DNA from 2 places in the Sphingobium sp. BS19 genome. Region 2 is predicted to be linked to the other one. Evidence: riboswitches for the same ligand, from Rfam matches in the RefSeq annotation. Region 2 holds a riboswitch; the other holds the start of a gene.
What was found. Region 2 has a riboswitch for cobalamin ahead of QMG56_RS03250 (DUF1852 domain-containing protein). Riboswitches for the same ligand answer to the same signal wherever they lie in the genome.
Positions count from the first base shown of each region.

Region 1: another riboswitch for cobalamin. It lies ahead of QMG56_RS18415 (TonB-dependent siderophore receptor); the one in region 2 lies ahead of QMG56_RS03250 (DUF1852 domain-containing protein).

Region 1 covers NZ_BSEF01000018.1:58,500-66,897, reverse strand. Annotated here, with positions in the region: gene QMG56_RS18425 (catalase) at 1-128, opposite strand, end outside; gene QMG56_RS18420 (Crp/Fnr family transcriptional regulator) at 471-1,229, shown strand; cobalamin riboswitch at 1,262-1,460, shown strand; gene QMG56_RS18415 (TonB-dependent siderophore receptor) at 1,610-3,520, shown strand; gene QMG56_RS18410 (ABC transporter substrate-binding protein) at 3,618-4,472, shown strand; gene QMG56_RS18405 (iron ABC transporter permease) at 4,469-5,443, shown strand; gene QMG56_RS18400 (ABC transporter ATP-binding protein) at 5,440-6,222, shown strand; gene QMG56_RS18395 (cobyric acid synthase) at 6,222-7,688, shown strand; gene QMG56_RS18390 (Fe2+-dependent dioxygenase) at 7,699-8,382, opposite strand; gene QMG56_RS18385 (tetratricopeptide repeat protein) at 8,379-8,398, opposite strand, start outside.
Region 2 covers NZ_BSEF01000002.1:174,369-182,766, forward strand. Annotated here, with positions in the region: gene prpC (2-methylcitrate synthase) at 1-340, shown strand, start outside; gene prpB (methylisocitrate lyase) at 352-1,272, shown strand; cobalamin riboswitch at 1,395-1,618, shown strand; gene QMG56_RS03250 (DUF1852 domain-containing protein) at 1,743-2,732, shown strand; gene QMG56_RS03255 (methionine synthase) at 2,759-3,787, shown strand; gene QMG56_RS03260 (IS110 family transposase) at 4,209-5,225, opposite strand; gene QMG56_RS03265 (hypothetical protein) at 5,408-5,638, opposite strand; gene QMG56_RS03270 (helix-turn-helix transcriptional regulator) at 6,144-6,968, opposite strand; gene QMG56_RS03275 (SDR family oxidoreductase) at 7,067-7,960, shown strand; gene QMG56_RS03280 (DsbA family oxidoreductase) at 8,150-8,398, opposite strand, start outside.

The DNA.
Region 1 (8,398 bases), on a different contig from region 2:
TGGTCGTCGGCGACGGGAATGCCCTGCGCGGTCGTCAGCGTGGCGACGTCTCCGCCTGCGGTCTGATGCGTTTCGCCCCCGCTGCCCTGTTCTTCGCCATACACCGTCGATACATCGAAGTCGGCCACGGGGGGCTGCTCTTTCGATTTAACATCCTTGGAACTGCCGGGGCGCTTCGAAAGGGTTTTCGCTGATTTGGCCAAAGGTACTTCCTCAAGTGAATGGGACGCACGGAACGATTGCTCCATGCGCGGATTTAAGGCGGGACATGTGTGAGCTGACAGCCGGAAACACCGGAGGCGTCTCGCGACGTGTCAGGGACAACAGGGGACTAAACCCACTATTGGCAGACTAGTTGCCAATACTAACCTGCGTTATGATGAATTGCGGGCGCGGGGGATACAGGCAGGCTTCAAAGCGTTCATTGCGCAGATGAAACGTCGTAAATGATAAGCTGACAGGGACCGGATATGCTCACAGAAAATTTTTTGAAGGGCCGACGCGGGTCGTCATTGTCGCTGGAAGAGCACGCCGTACTGGAGAGTGTCATCTCGGAGGTGCGAACGCTCAGCCCGCGCAGCATGATCGTTCGGGCAGGCGAGCCGATCTACCACAGCACGCTGCTGATCGATGGCTTCATGTGTCGCTATGTCGATGACCGCGAAGGCTTGCGACAGCTTGTTGCCGTTCAGGTGGCGGGCGATTTCGTCGATCTGCACGCCTATCCGCTCAAAGTTCTCGATCATGATGTCGCCACGCTGACTGCAGCCACCGTCGCGATCATTCCGCATGGCAAGCTGGATCAGATCAACGCCACCATGCCCGAATTGACGCGCAAGCTCTGGTTCTCGACTTTGCTCGACGCGGCGGTTCATCGCGCCTGGCTGTTCCGCCTCGGGCGGCTGGACGCCGTTGGCCGGGTCGCCCATTTCCTCAGTGAGACCAATGTCCGCCTGCAATTGGCGGGCCTCAGCGACGGCACGCGCTTTGCCTTGGGCTTCACGCAAACCGACATTTCCGAAATCTGCGGCATCACCAACGTCCATACCAACCGGGTGCTGCGGCAATTGCGGGAGGAGCAATTGTGCGTGTTCCGCTCGTCGATCGTGGAGATTCAGGATGTCGAAGGCCTTGCGCGGCGCGGCCAGTTCGATCCTGGATATCTGTATCTCAGCCACGATCCGTTCAAAGATACTGCCGCACATCAAAAGCAGAATCGCTTCGCTTAAGACCCCACTTGCCCCCGCGCAGGCTTCGCCCTAAGAGGCGCGCTGCGACAGGTTCCCAGAGATGGGATTGAAAGGGAATTCGGAAATGGAGCGATCCATGATCCGAAGCTGCCCCCGCAACTGTGACCGGCGAGTGCTCGCCCAACATACCACTGGATGTTTCAATCCGGGAAGGTGGACGAGCATGATGACCCGCGAGCCAGGAGACCTGCCTGTCGTTGTCGATCCTTCATGCGGACGGGGTGTGCCGGATGATCGAGGTTTTCCTCGCGTGACGACGTCGATTGGGATGGCGCGCGTGGAATGATTCCACTCCACTTGCTGTGCTGTTGTGCCTTTGGCGCGTGCGATCCCTTGTTGTTGATCTAAGGGGGAATTTCATGCCCAGATATATTGCGTCGCTGCTATCGCTCACCGCTCTCGTTTCGCCTGTCGCTGCTTTTGCGGAGGACGCGCCGGACACCATCGTCGTCACTGCGACCCGCACCGAACAGCCACTCTCGCGCGTCGGTCAATCCATCACCGTTATAGATCGTGAGGAAATCGCGACGCGCCAGACCGACACCATCGTCGACATCCTGCGCACCGTTCCCGGCGTCACCATCGCTCGCACCGGCGGCATCGGCGGCGTCGCATCTGTGTTCATTCGCGGCGCGGAAAGCGACCAGACGGTCGCATTGATCGACGGGGTAAAGCTCAACGATCCTTCGTCGCCCGGCGGCGGCTTCAACTTCGGCAATCTGATGACTGGCAACATCGCGCGCATCGAAGTGCTGCGCGGCCCGCAGTCGGTGCTGTGGGGCAGCCAGGCCATCGGCGGCGTCGTCAACCTCATCACCATCCCGCCCAGCGAAGACTTGGCAGTCAATCTGCGCGGCGAATATGGCTATCGTGACACCGGCGAACTCGTCGGCAATGTGTCGGGCAAGGCTGGCCCCGTCTCCGCCAGCCTCGGCGCAGGCTATTTCCGTACGGACGGCATTTCCGCCTTCAACGAAAAGCGCGGCGGCAAGGAGAAGGACGGCTATCGTAACTATGGCGCGAACGCCAATGTCAACGTGGCGCTGTCCGACGCGATCTCGGTCGATTTGCGCGGCTGGTATTCCAACGGTCGCAACGATCAGGATGGTTTCGCGCCGCCCAGCTTCAGCTTTGGCGATACACTGGAATATACCAAGACCCGTGACATGGTCGGCTATGCCGGTCTCAACGCCGCGCTGCTCGACGGACGCTTCCGCAACCGCTTGGGCTTTGCCTACACCGATATCGACCGCGTCAGCTACGATGGGGCCAGCACCTCATCGGAAACCTTCGCTGCCAAGGGCCGCAACGAACGCTTCGAATATCAGGGCAGCTTCGACATCGCGGAAGGCTGGCAAACCACCTTCGGCGCGGAACGCGAGAAGTCACGCCTGAAAACCTCCAACTACGGTTTCGCCGACGCCCCTCAAAGCGCCGTCATCGAAAGCGTCTATGGCCAGTTGATTGCCACCCCCTTCGCCGGATTCACTGCAACCGGCGGCGTCCGTTACGATCATCACAATCGCTTCGGCAGCGCGACGACCTTCGGCGCAAATGGCGTATGGACCCCCAATGCCGGCAAGACCGAACTGCGCGCCAGCTATAGCGAAGGGTTCAAGGCGCCCAGCCTCTACCAGCTCTACGGTGACTATGGGAACGACACCCTGCGTCCTGAACGCGCAAGGGCGTGGGATGCCGGTGTCACGCAGCGTCTGCTGGACGGCGCGATCGAAGCGAGTGCGACATGGTTCCACCGCAACAGCCGCAACCTCATCGACTTCATTTCATGCAGCACGCCCTTGACCGGCATTTGCACGGGTCGGCCCTTCGGCACCTATGACAATATCGTCAAGGCACGCTCGCAGGGTCTCGAAGTCGTGCTCGCGCTGCGTCCGGTCGAACCGCTCAAGGTGCAGGCATCCTACACCTATCTCGACGCGGAAAACCGTTCGCCCGGAAGCCCGAACTTCGGCAACAAGCTTGCCCGTCGTCCGGCGCACAGCGTCAACGCGGCCATCGACTATCGCTGGTCCTTCGGTCTCACCACCGGGGCGACCATCACCCATGTCGGGTCCAGCTTCGACAACGCTGCCAACAGCCGCCGGGTCGAAGGCTATGCGTTGGCCGATATCCGCGCATCCTTTCCGATCACGAAGAATGTCGAAATCTACGGTCGAGTCGAAAACCTGTTCAACGAACGCTATGAGACGGTTTTCCGTTATGGCACGCCGGGTCGCGCGGCCTATGGCGGCGTCCGTGTGAGCTACTGATCTAATGACTCACGGCGCCCTCTGGATCGATGCACTCCGTCCCCACAACGGGTACATCGATCCGGTGCGCGCTTCGAGGAGGAGGGGCCGAGTCACATTGGCGCGATCCCTCCTCGCACTCGCGACCGTTCCTATGCTGATGGGTTCGGTGATCTCGCAGGCAGTGCCACCTCGCCCAGCCGCCGCCCACCGCGTGCCCCGCATCGTCTCGATCAATCCCTGTATCGACGCAGTGCTGATGCAGGTCGCCGACCCCGCACAGATCGCGGGGATCAGTCACTATTCGCAGGACCCGCAGGCCACCTCGATATCGCTCGCTACGGCCCGCCGCTTCCGGGCCACGTCAGGCACCGCAGAGGAAGTCGTGGCGTTGGCGCCTGACCTCGTGCTTGCCGGTCAGCATGTCGCGCCGTCCACCGTCGCGATGCTGCAACGGATGCACATCCGCTTTGTCCAGTTCCCCGTGCCGACGACCTTGGCGGAGACGGAGGATCAGGTGCGTGCCATCGGATCGGCCATCGGCCAGCCGCAGCGCGGCGCTATGTTGGCGCGCCGGATCGCAAATGCCGCCATCGCCGCGCGTCCTTCCGACACGCAAAGGATACCCGCGCTCATCTGGCAGGGCGGCGGACTGGTGCCGGGCAAGGGGACGCTCTCCGACGCCCTTCTGCAAACCGCTGGATTTGAGAATATGAGCGCATCCTACGGCCTCACCCAATGGGACATATTGCCGCTCGAATATCTCGTCGCCCGTCCGCCGCGCGTCCTGCTGTCGGTGGGGCAGGGGGCAGGGTCGGGCGACCGTATGCTCTCGCATCCCGTCGTCACCAAATTGGGCAAGCGCATCGCCATCCGCCCCTTCGCCCCGCGCCTGATGAACTGTGCCGGACCCAATGTCATAGACGCGCTGGAACGGCTCAAGACGATCCGCAAGGAACTGATAAGTCGATGAGTTCTAAGCTATTGAAACTTAACATACTATTGCTCGCCGCCCTATTTGCGCTCATCGGCTTATCGCTGATCGCAGGCAAGGTATGGATCCCCTTGGACGCATGGCAGAGCAGCGATCCGCGCTGGCTCATCATCGCCGAACTGCGCCTGCCTCGCACGGTGCTGGCCATCATTATCGGCGCGGCGCTGGGCCTTTCGGGTGCCGCGATGCAAGGCTATTTGCGCAATCCGCTGGCCGATCCGGGCCTGTTCGGCATCTCGTCCAGCGCCGCCTTGGGCGCTGTTTTATCACTCTATTTCGGTTTTGCCGTGTCGGCTTATATGCTCCCCGCCTTCGCCTTGGCCGGGGCAGGGCTGGCGATGGCGGTCCTCGCTCTGATGGCCGGACGCTCGGGCAGCCTCATCCTTTTCACGCTGGCGGGGATGATCCTCTCCAGCGTCACCGGATCGATGACGGCGCTGGCCATCAGCCTCGCGCCCACGCCCTTTGCTGCGTCGGAAATCATGACCTGGCTGCTCGGCGCGCTGACCGACCGAAGCTGGGACGACGTAAAAATCGCCTTGCCGCTTACGGCTGTGGGCATCGGGATATTGGCGACCACTGCGCGGTCGCTCGACGCCCTGACTTTGGGCGAACAGGCTGCCCAATCCATGGGCGTCGACCGGCGGCGGGTGCAATGGTCGATCGTTTCAGGTGTCGGCTTATGCGTCGGCGCAGCGGTCGCTACCTCCGGCGTCATCGGCTTCGTCGGCCTGATGGTGCCGCACATGGTCCGCCCGCTCGCAGGCAATCGCCCCTCCGCCATCCTGCTTCCCTCTGCACTTGCCGGGGCGCTGTTGCTGCTCGCCGCCGACAGCTTCGTCCGCGCCATTCCCACCGTCAGCGAACTGCGCCTCGGCATCGCCATGTCGATCCTGGGCGGACCTTTCTTCTTCATGCTCCTCTTCAAGATGCGCAGGACACTGCCATGACCCTTGGCTTCACCACGCAGGACCTCTCGCTCAAACTTGGCGCAATTACCGTGTTGGACGCGGTAAGTGTCGCCTTCATACCGGGCCGCGTTACGGTCGTCCTCGGCCCCAATGGCGCAGGCAAAAGCACACTGCTCGCTTGCCTCGCCGGATTGCGCGATGCGGACTCGGGTCAGGTACTGCTCGACGGCACCGCCCTCGCCACCTTGCCTCGCCGCGACCGCGCACAGCGCATCGGCTTCCTGCCGCAAAGCCCCGACGTTCACTGGAATGTCGACGTCCGAACACTGATTTCACTCGGCCGCTTCCCGCATCGCGGCCGCTGGGGCGAAACCCCGCATGACATCGCCGCCGTCGCCCACGCCATGACCGCCACCGATGTCACCTCCCTCGCCGACCGCAGCGTCGAAAGCCTCTCAGGCGGCGAACGCGGCCGTGTCCTGCTGGCCCGTGTCCTTGCCGGCGAACCGCAATGGCTGCTCGCCGACGAACCGCTCGCCAGTCTCGATCCCGCGCACCAGATCGACGTGCTGGACCGCCTGCGCGAAGTCGCTGCGGCGGGGGCAGGGGTGATCGTCGTCCTCCACGATCTCAATCAGGCTGCGCGCGTCGCCGACGATATCGTCATGCTCCGCAACGGTCGGGTCATCGCCGCAGGGCCGGTCGCAGACGTTCTCACCGCAGACCGCATAGCCCAAACCTATGGCGTAGACGTCCATATCGGCCAAAGCCCCGACGGCGGCACCTTCGTCATTCCCACGGGCCGGATAATGTCCTGATGCCTGCGATCATGCTGCAAGGCACCGGGTCCGACGTCGGCAAGTCCGTCCTCGTCGCAGGCCTCTGCCGCCTCTTCACCAATCGCGGTCTCAATGTCCGTCCCTTCAAGCCGCAGAATATGTCGAACAACGCCGCTGTCACTTCCGATGGCGGAGAGATCGGTCGCGCACAGGCACTTCAGGCCATGGCCTGCCGCACCTCGCCCACCGTCGATATGAACCCGGTGCTGCTGAAACCACACTCCGATATTGGTGCGCAGGTGATCGTCCACGGCAAGGTGCGCGGCACGCTGGGCGCCAGCGATTTTCAGTCGCGCAAGGGCGAACTGCTCGAGGCCGTGCTTGCTTCCTACCACCGCCTCCACGACCAATGCGACCTGGTGATAGTGGAAGGCGCAGGCAGCCCGGCAGAGACCAACCTGCGGCGCGGCGACATTGCGAACATGGGCTTTGCACGTGCCGCCGATGTGCCGGTCGCGCTGGTCGGCGACATCGACCGCGGCGGGGTGATCGCATCGATCGTCGGCACCCGCGCAGTGCTGGACGACGAAGATGCCGCTATGATCCGAGGCTTCCTCATCAACAAGTTTCGCGGCGACGTGCGCCTGTTCGACGATGGCTATGCCGACATTGCCCGGCGCACCGGCTGGCGGGGTCTGGGGGTCATCCCCTGGCTCGCGGCGGCGCGTCAGCTTCCCGCCGAGGATGCCGTCGTGCTGGACCGACAGGCGGTGGGGCAAGCCACCACCACCATCGCCGTCCCCATGCTTTCCCGCATCGCCAATTTCGACGATTTCGATCCTCTGCTCCACGAACCTAATGTCCGGCTCGTGATGGTCCCACCCGGTCAGCCGCTACCCGGCGACGCCGCGATGGTGATCCTGCCGGGGACAAAAGCCACCATCGCCGACCTCGCCTTCCTCCGGGCGCAGGGGTGGGACGTCGACATCGCCGCCCATGTCCGGCGCGGTGGGCAGCTATTGGGGATATGCGGCGGCTATCAGATGCTCGGCACGACGATTGCCGACCCCAACGGTATCGAGGGACCATCGCAAACCGTGTCCGGCCTGGGCTATCTGCCCGCCAGCACCACGATCACCTCCGACAAGCGCGTAGTCGCTGTATCGGGCCGCAGCCTGCGGGACGGCGCACCCTTCAGCGGCTATGAAATCCACGCGGGACGCACCATCATTCACGACGCAGGCACTGCAGTGCTGCTGCGCCTCAATGACGGTGGCGAAGACGGTTGCCTCAGCGCCAACGGCCAGATCGCCGGGTGCCATGTCCACGGCCTGTTCGACAATCCCCATCAGCGTGCCGCATGGCTGAACCGCCTGCACGTCACCTCCGACGGCGTCGATCAGACGCACCGGATAGACGCGGCGCTCGACACGCTTGCATCCGCGCTGGAAAAGGTCGTCAATGCCGACGCCATCCTCGCCATCGCGCAAACCGCAGGCCGCTAAACGCCTGCTCTTACATCTCCGCCCAGCGGCGCAGCAGGTTGTGATACACCCCCGTCAGTCGAATGACGTCCGCATTGTCCTGCCCCAGCGTGGCGCCCAAAGCCTGTACCGAACTGTCCAGCGCGAACAGCGCGCTGCGGTCCGCTTCGCTGCGCACCATCGATTGTATCCAGAAGAAACTCGCGATCCGCCGTCCCCGCGTCACCGGCGTCACATGATGCAGCGATGACGCGGGATAGACGATCATATGCCCCGCCGGCAATTTGACCTGCTGCGTCCCGAACGTCCCTTCGATGGTCAACTCGCCACCGTCATAGGCATCGGGTTCTTCAAGAAACAGCGTCGCCGACAGGTCGCTCCGGATACGGAAATCGCTGCCTGAAAGGATACGCACTGCGCTGTCCACATGCGTGTCGAACCCTTGTCCGTCGCCATAGCTGTTGAACAAAGGCGGATAAACCTTGAGCGGCAAAGCGGCGGCGATGAACAGCGGGTTCCTGCCCAGCGCGTCCAGAATGATGTTCCCCGCCGCCCGCGCCGCATCCGATCCCTCGGCCAGTTGCAGGTTGCGCTTCGCCAGTGCCGACTGATGCCCCGACGTGGCATTACCGTCGATCCACGGCGCGGGGTCGATAATGCCACGGACCTGCGCCAGCGTGGCGGCATCCAGCACATCGGGTATCGCGATCATCATATTTCGTCGCCCGCCA
Region 2 (8,398 bases):
CCGCAACGTCGTCATCAAGCGTGTGGCCAAGGCGCTGGCGGACGGGGCAGGCGCGCAACGGCAATATGCCGTCGCCGAGCGCATTGAGCAGGTGATGTGGGACGCGAAAGCCATGTTTCCCAATCTCGATTGGTTTAGCGCCGTGTCCTACAACCTGATGGGCGTGCCGACGGCGATGTTCACCCCATTGTTCGTCATTGCCCGCACCTCCGGGTGGGCGGCGCATGTCATCGAGCAGCGGCAGGACAACAAGATTATTCGCCCGTCGGCCCATTATACTGGCCCCGAAAATCTCGCCTTCGTGCCGCTGGCGCAGCGCACTGAAGCAGCGGCTGTTTAAGGAGACACATATTGCCCTATCTTGTCGCAGACGAATTGCCTGTTCAAAGCGCAGGCGCCCGTTTCAGGGCACTGCTCGACCGACCGAACATACTCCAACTTCCCGGCGCGCATAATGGCCATGCCGCGCTGCAGGCCAAGGCAGCCGGGTTCAACGGACTTTATCTCTCCGGCGCAGCGATGACCGCCAGCATGGGATTGCCTGACCTGGGTATCATCACCGTAGATGAAGTCGCCTTCTTCGTCCGTCAGATCGCTCATGCGGCTGGCCTTCCGCTGCTGGTCGATGGCGATACAGGATATGGCGAGGCGCTTAACGTCATGCATATGGTCCGCACCTTCGAGGAGGCGGGCGCTGGCGCCGTCCATCTGGAAGATCAGATATTGCCCAAGAAATGCGGACATCTGAACGGCAAGAAGCTGGCCGACGCCCACGACATGGCAAACAAGGTTGCCGCCGCGAAGAAGGCAAGCCGCGATATCGTCATCATCGCGCGGACCGATGCCGCTGGTGTGGAAGGGTTCGACGCCGCAGTGTCCCGTGCGAAACTCTATGTCGAAGCCGGCGCGGACGCCATCTTCCCAGAGGCACTGGTTACCCGCGGAATGTTCACTGCCTTCGCTCAGGCCATGCCGGGGGTAAAGCTGCTCGCCAACATGACCGAGTTCGGCAAGACGCCCTTCTTCACCGCCCAGGAGTTCGAGGCGATGGGATACCGAATGGTGATCTGGCCGGTATCTTCGCTCCGCGTCGCCAACAAGGCGCAGGCCAAGCTGTATGCCGCCATCAAAGAGGACGGTGGCACCCACAATATGGTGGAGGAGATGCAGACCCGCGCCGAACTTTACGACACCATCGGTCTGCACGATTATGAGTCATTGGACGCCTCTATCGTGCAGACGGTCCTGCCGGTTGTGACCGTCGAGAGCTGATGGATTTCCGGCCCTCAGGCCAAAATGCGGGGCATGGCGATTGGGGAATTGCGATGCCTCATCGCCTTGCAGGGTATATAAAGAAATCTTTATATACCTCTTGACGCTCGTGGAAAACTCTTGTTTAAACAGGCTGTCGAGGTTCTCCACAGCAGGCATGATGTGGAGCTAAGACGGGAAGCCGGTGACGTTCTCGTTGAACGGAATCCGGCGCTGCCCCCGCAACTGTAAGCGGTGAGCGGCGGTTCCATTTTGTGTCACTGAGCCTTCGCAAGAGGCTCGGGAAGGCCGGGACCGACGCATTGACCCGTGAGCCAGGAGACCTGCCTCCGACGCGATAATGTTCCTCGGACGGGGGTTCCTCCGGTGGATCGCGCCTGATGCTAGGCCGGGGCTTGAGTGCCTTCGGGCTTGTCCGTCTTGTGCGTTTCCTTCGGTCCTCTCGCCCGGCAAACCTAGGTGATCGGTCGATGGCTACGCATTCCTCCTTTGAGTTCTCCATCAATCACATTGATTTCGATGAGAATTATCGGCCCGCGGACAATACCCGCATCACGACGAACTTCGCCAATCTGGCACGGGGCGATAGTCGCCGTGAGAATTTGCGCAACACCCTGCGGATGATCGACAATCGCTTCAACGCTCTCGCGCGTTGGGATAATCCCAAGGGGCATCGGTACACTGTCGAACTCAAAATAATTTCAGTCGAGATGCGTATCGATGCCGCAGGGAATAACGACGTGTTCCCGCTGATTGAAATCCTTAAGACGGCTATCTTCGACAGAAAGACCGACCAACGCATTGACGGTATCGTCGGCAATAATTTCTCGTCTTATGTTCGCGACTATGACTTCAGCGTTCTGCTGTCGGAGCATATGAAGAAAAATCCGAATTCCGGCGCTCCGGAAGGCTTTGGTGACCTGCATGGCAACCTGTTCAAGCACTTTTTGAATTCGGGTGCCTATAGGGACAACTTCAGCAAACCGCCCGTCATCTGCCTGAGCGTATCGAGCAGCAAAACCTACCGGCGGACTACGAATGAGCACCCGGTCCTGGGTTTCGAATATCACAATGACGACGTTTCGGCGACCGACGAGTATTTTGCCAAAATGGGCATGAAGGTCCGCTATTTCATGCCGCCCAATAGCGTCGCTCCATTTGCCTTTTACCATCTTGGCGACTTGCTCGGCGATTATACGAGCCTTGAACTGGTCAGCACCATCAGCGTGATGGAGACTTTTCAGAAAATCTATCGACCCGAAATATACAACGCCAATTCGGCGGCAGCGGAGCTGTATCAGCCAAGCCTCAAATATCAGGACTATTCGCTCACTCGCATTGTCTACGACCGCGAAGAGCGCAGCCGGCTGGCTGTCGAACAGGGCAAGTTTGCTGAAGAGCGTTTCATCAAGCCATATCGGGCCGTGCTGGAGCAATGGTCTGCCAGTCACGCGCGCTGATCCATCAGAAAATAAGGCCGTTTCTCATGAACATATTATTGCCTACTTCGACCGCCGGGAGCTTGCCCCAGCCCTCCTGGCTTGCACAATCTGAGACGCTTTGGTCGCCATGGAAGTTAGAGGGAGAAGAACTGGTCGAGGGCAAGCAAGATGCTTTGCGCCTGTCTCTGGACGATCAGCGGCAGGCGGGGATCGATATCGTCAGCGATGGCGAGCAGACGCGCCAGCATTTCGTTACGACATTTATCGAGCATCTCAGCGGAGTTGATTTCGAGACGCGCAAGACCGTCAGAATCCGCGATCGCTACGACGCGAGCGTGCCCACGGTCGTAGGCGCGGTTGAACGCCGGAAGCCGGTTTTTGTCGAAGACGCCAAGTTCCTGCGTCAGCAAACCAATCAGCCGATCAAATGGGCCCTGCCCGGGCCAATGACGATGATCGATACGCTCTATGATGCCCATTATAAAAGCCGCGAGAAGCTCGCCTGGGAATTCGCCAAGATCCTCAATCAGGAAGCCAGGGAACTCGAGGCCGCCGGCGTCGACATAATCCAGTTCGACGAACCGGCGTTCAACGTGTTCTTCGACGAAGTGAATGAATGGGGCATCGCGACCTTGGAAAAGGCAGCTGAAGGGCTAAAGTGCGAGACTGCCGTTCACATCTGCTATGGCTATGGCATCAAGGCCAACACCGATTGGAAGAAGACGCTCGGATCAGAGTGGCGGCAATATGAGAGAGCCTTTCCCAAGCTGAAAGGCTCTAGCATCGACATTATCTCGTTGGAATGCCAGAATTCCCGGGTTCCGATGGACCTGATCGAACTCATTCGGGGCAAGAAGGTGATGGTAGGCGCCATCGACGTGGCGAGCGACATCATCGAAACGCCCGAGCAAGTCGCCGATACGCTGCGAAAAGCGCTGCAGTTTTTGGATGTCGACAAACTCTATCCGTCGACCAACTGTGGCATGGCGCCGCTGTCTCGCCGCGTAGCGAAAGGCAAGCTTGCTGCTTTGGGCGCCGGCGCCGCAATCATTCGGAGAGAGCTTTCGGCCTGACGGGGCGGTGGAGGATAAAGCGCGTCCGGTGGCAAACACCGAACGCCGATCCGGTTGATATCGAAGGGGAGTGTCCATCCTCCTATGCAACAAGACAGGGTGGCTCATTACGCGCAGACCCGGATTGCTCGGAGCGAACATAGCCGGTGAACCATTTTTTATGTTGAATGCCGTTGAATGGCCAAGATCTCGAACGGCGGCTTTGTTGTCTAATTGATTCCTGCATTGCGCTTCCTTTTTCCCGTTTGCCAATGGTTGTCTTCGAGGTCATCGGACCGCTGAGGTAGCTTTTGTCCGAGCCTTCATGATCGCGGCCGAGCGGAAATAGGTGGACGTCTCTGAGTCCCAAACGAGGTTTGACCCTCTACAAAGCTGACGAGATCGTCCGGGGCATGGCTGATCGGGATGAGGAACGCGGGGATCAGACCCAGCGAAACTCAGTCTCGTTCAGCCAAAGCGAATGCAGTAAAGCGGCGAGCTTCCGCGCAACGGCCGTTCTGGCACGCCTTGCACCTTTGGCTTCGGCCATTTTCCTGCCCCACTCCTGAAGGGCAAATGGCCGCTTGACCTGGGTCAGCGCGACGTTGGCCGCTTCGTAAAGCGCCTTGCGCAACATGGGATCTCCCGCCTTGGAGATATGCCCGCTGACATCGCGTTCTCCCGATTGACTGCGTCGAGGCACGAGCCCTGCATAGGCGCCGACATCGTTGCTTCTGGCAAAACGGCGCGGATCTTCGATGGTTGATGTGTAGGTGAGCGCGGTGATTGGTCCAACCCCAGGAACGCTCATCAACCTGGCGCAGACCTCATCCGCCTTTGCCCGATCATTGAGCAGGCGATTGTACGCGCGTAGCTGCTCTTCAATAGCCTCCATGGATGCAATGAGCGGAGAAAACAGAGCCTTCAAATCCGGGCGCTGGGCGTAGAAGCCCGTCAGGCGTTCGGCACGTCGGCCCGGCGTTCTGGCAGTGCCCATGCGCAGGCAGAACAGCTTCAGGAGCCCACGCAGCTGATTGGCCATGGATGTCCGCGCAGTGATGAGCTGGGCGCGGATACGGAGGGCTGCCCTATCGATATGCGTGGCTGACGCTTTCATGTGGACGCGTTTGTACCATCCGGTGCGCGCCAGCTGGGCAAGCCCTTCAGCGTCGTGGACATCGCTTTTGTTCACGCGGGCAGAAAGGACGCCCTTCGCGTGCCGCGAGCAGATGCACTCTATCGCAACACCGCGCTCGACCAGCCCATGATACAGGAACGTCGATAACGTTCCCGTCTCCAGCACCACACGCGCCAGATCGGTACAATGTTTGTTAAGCCATTTGGCCAGAACAGCGGGATCGCTCGCGACAACATCGCGCCGCAAAACCTTACCGTCGACATCGACCACGCAGATATGCGTCGTCTTGTCACTTACATCCAACCCTGCATAAATCGACATCGGTCATCCTCCTGCATTGAAGCGCCAAGGCGACTTCGTACCATGCACGAGGGTGGCTAAATCAATTACGCGGTGTCCCAACTTGGGCCTTGCAACGCGCCGAGCGTTCGGAGAATGTAGGATGGCTTTCGACGGGATTTCGAGTGTTAAGAACGACCACTTTGTTCACAGCAGCAGTAAGCTCAATCTGCCGACACGATCGAATATTCAAGTCGCACATCGTCTAGAAGTCGCTCGATCGCGGCGCGCTGGGCATCGGTACCGTTTGGCCTAACCTCCCAATTGCAATGGGCATGCGTTGCGATGTCTCGCACAATGACCTTGCCCAGCGCCCGCCGCCATGTCTGCGATGTGCCGCCGCTCTCGCGGATCAGACGGGCAATAAGCAGAAGTTGTAGGTCAGAGGCGGTCATTTCCCCCGCTTAGCTGCTGTGGGTTGGAAATTGCTAGAGCTAGCTCGACGAGGTATTAAGGCTCTGCAAATGCGTAGCCCCCAAGCGAACCCTATTTACGCTTCGAACCCGATTTACGGGAAGGGAATGGGGCCACTCCATGGGGTCTATTTTTTGCTGCAGTGCAGCAATTGATGTAATTACAATTTGTTAGCGATGCCTTGCGATTCCCTTCACCGCTCCAAGCCCTCCCAAACCGTACAAAACACGCAAATCCGCTACAAATCCAGATAGACCTTTGCTAGCATAGCGGTCGATTATTTTAGCCGCGGTCCGCGCGTGCGTCGTCATGTGCAGGTCGGGGCCCCAGTTTGACCTTGGCTTGTGCAATCGGCGTGTGCCACGCGCTCACAGGCACACCAGCACTTGTATCACACGTCCAACTATCACCCTTGTCGGCGAATGTAGCACTAACGGGGATCGTTGCTGCCATATCGGTGATGGCTGCCGGATCGGAACCTCCATTTCACGCTTCCGCAAACAGGGCACGAAGGCGCTCTATCATGGGCGGCATTGTCGGATTGTAGACCATCATGATGAGATCCGACCGTCCTTCGACCGCAAACGTCGAGAATTCCAGGTCCACGGGCCCGAGTGAACGGTGGTGAAGGCGCTTGATGCCTTCGCCGTGACCCATGACTTCATTGTCATTCCACAGCGTCCTGAATTCTGCGCTGGAGGCCGACAGCTCATCGACGAGTTGCCGGATTTCCAGGCTGGCCCCGGCGCGGGCGGCATCGGCGCGGAAGGTGCCCACGACATAGCGTGCAACGCTGCGCCAATCGTCCTGCGCGCCGCGGACACGTTCGTCATCGAAGATCAGCCGCAGAATGTTGCGCCGCTCGCGCGGTAGCTCCGCATAGTTGGCCAGGATCAGGGTCGCCGCCTTGTTCCAGGCGACGACATCCCAGGTCGCTGTTCTGATGATGGCGGGACTGTATGGCAGGGCGTCCAGCACGCGCTGCAGGCGCGGCGTGATGCCTTCCGGGTGGCGATAGCGCGCTTCCGGAGGATGGCCGAACGCGAGAATATGGAGATGATCGCGCTCCAACTCGGTGAGCATTATGCCAGTCGCGATCCGGTCCAACACATCGGCTGATGGCGCTCCGCCGCGGCCCTGCTCCAGCCAGGTGTACCAGGTGGCGCTGATGTTTGCGCGCTGGGCAACTTCCTCCCGGCGCAGACCGGGGGTGCGACGGCGCCCTGGCTGAAAACCGAAGGTCGCCGGGTCAAGGCGCATGCGCCGGTCGCGCAGGAAGGTGCCGAGCTGATTCTCACAAGGCGGGAGCATCAGTATCCTGTCGATGATTATACTATGATAAAGTCACTACTTTCACAGGATCGCTTTCTCACCGAATGGGGTGGCACGTCAATCTGGAGTAGTTCCCCATGCGTGTCTTTCTCACTGGCGCCACCGGTTTCGTCGGTTCGCAAATCCTTCGCGAACTTCTGGGCGCGGGCCATGAGGTGATCGGCCTCACGCGCTCGATAGCTGGAGCGCGCGCGCTGACCGACGCAGGCGCGCAGCCCCATGTTGGCAACCTGGAGGATCTTGCCAGCCTCCGCGCAGGCGCGGAATGCGCCGATGCCGTCATCCACACCGCATTCGACCATGACTTCTCGAAATATGCCGCAAGCTGCGCACAGGATCGCCACGTAATCGAAGCGCTTGGTGTCGTGCTGGCGGGCTCTGATCGGCCACTGCTCATCACTTCGGCTGCGATTATGGGCGCACCGGACGATGGTGGCCCCGCCGTCGAGCAACTGTTCACCGTCCGCCACCACCCCCGGTCCAGTTCCGAACTGGCTGGCGAGGCACTGCTGGAAAAGGGTGTGAACCTGTCGGTCGTGCGCCTTCCGCAAGTCCACGACACCGTTAAGCAGGGCCTGATCACCCCTTATGTGGCGCTGGCGCGGGAGAAAGGCGTGGCTGCTTATGTCGGCGAAGGCAAAAACCGCTGGTCGGCCGCGCATGTTCTCGACGTGGCGCGACTCTATCGCCTAGCGGTGGAACGAGCCGAACAGGGCGCGCGCTACCACGCGGTCGCCGAGCGTGGTGTCGCCTTCCGCGAGATTGCCGCGACTGTGGCTGCAGGTCTCGACCTTCCGCTCATCTCGCTGTCTCCTGAACAAGCGCCTCTCCATTTCGGCTGGTTCGCGATGTTCGCGGCCGTTGATATGTCGGCATCCAGCGCGTGGACACGGGTGCATCTGGGATGGACGCCGGAGGGTCCGAGCCTGATCGCTGACCTTGAGCGGATGGACTATTCACAGGAAGACTAGCCCCCTCGGAAAATGCTATCGGGTTCTCTAACGAAATCTGACCGAGGTAAATGGCAGGATGGCGCTAAGGCGCATGGACCTACGGCAGCTTTCACCCAGCCCTCTCGATGCCCTGAACCTCGGCCATGCTAGTACGATCAGGGAACAGAGATGCCTCGATTTTTAGTGGGACCGATGTAAAGAAAGAGATCAGGTTGCGGCAGTCGCTGAGGCTTGCTCCTCGCGCAGTCTGGCTGCAATTCCCCGCAACTGGCGCTCGAATTCCTCCGGAGGCTGGCCTCCGGAAATCAGGTAGCGGCCTTCGATGACTACGGCAGGCACGCTATTGATGCCGCGTTCGCGCCAAAGAGCCTCCTCCGAACGAACCTGTTCGGCATAGCGATCAGAAGCGAGAACCTCTCGCGCTTCGGTGGCATTCAGGCCTGCGGCGTGGGCAGC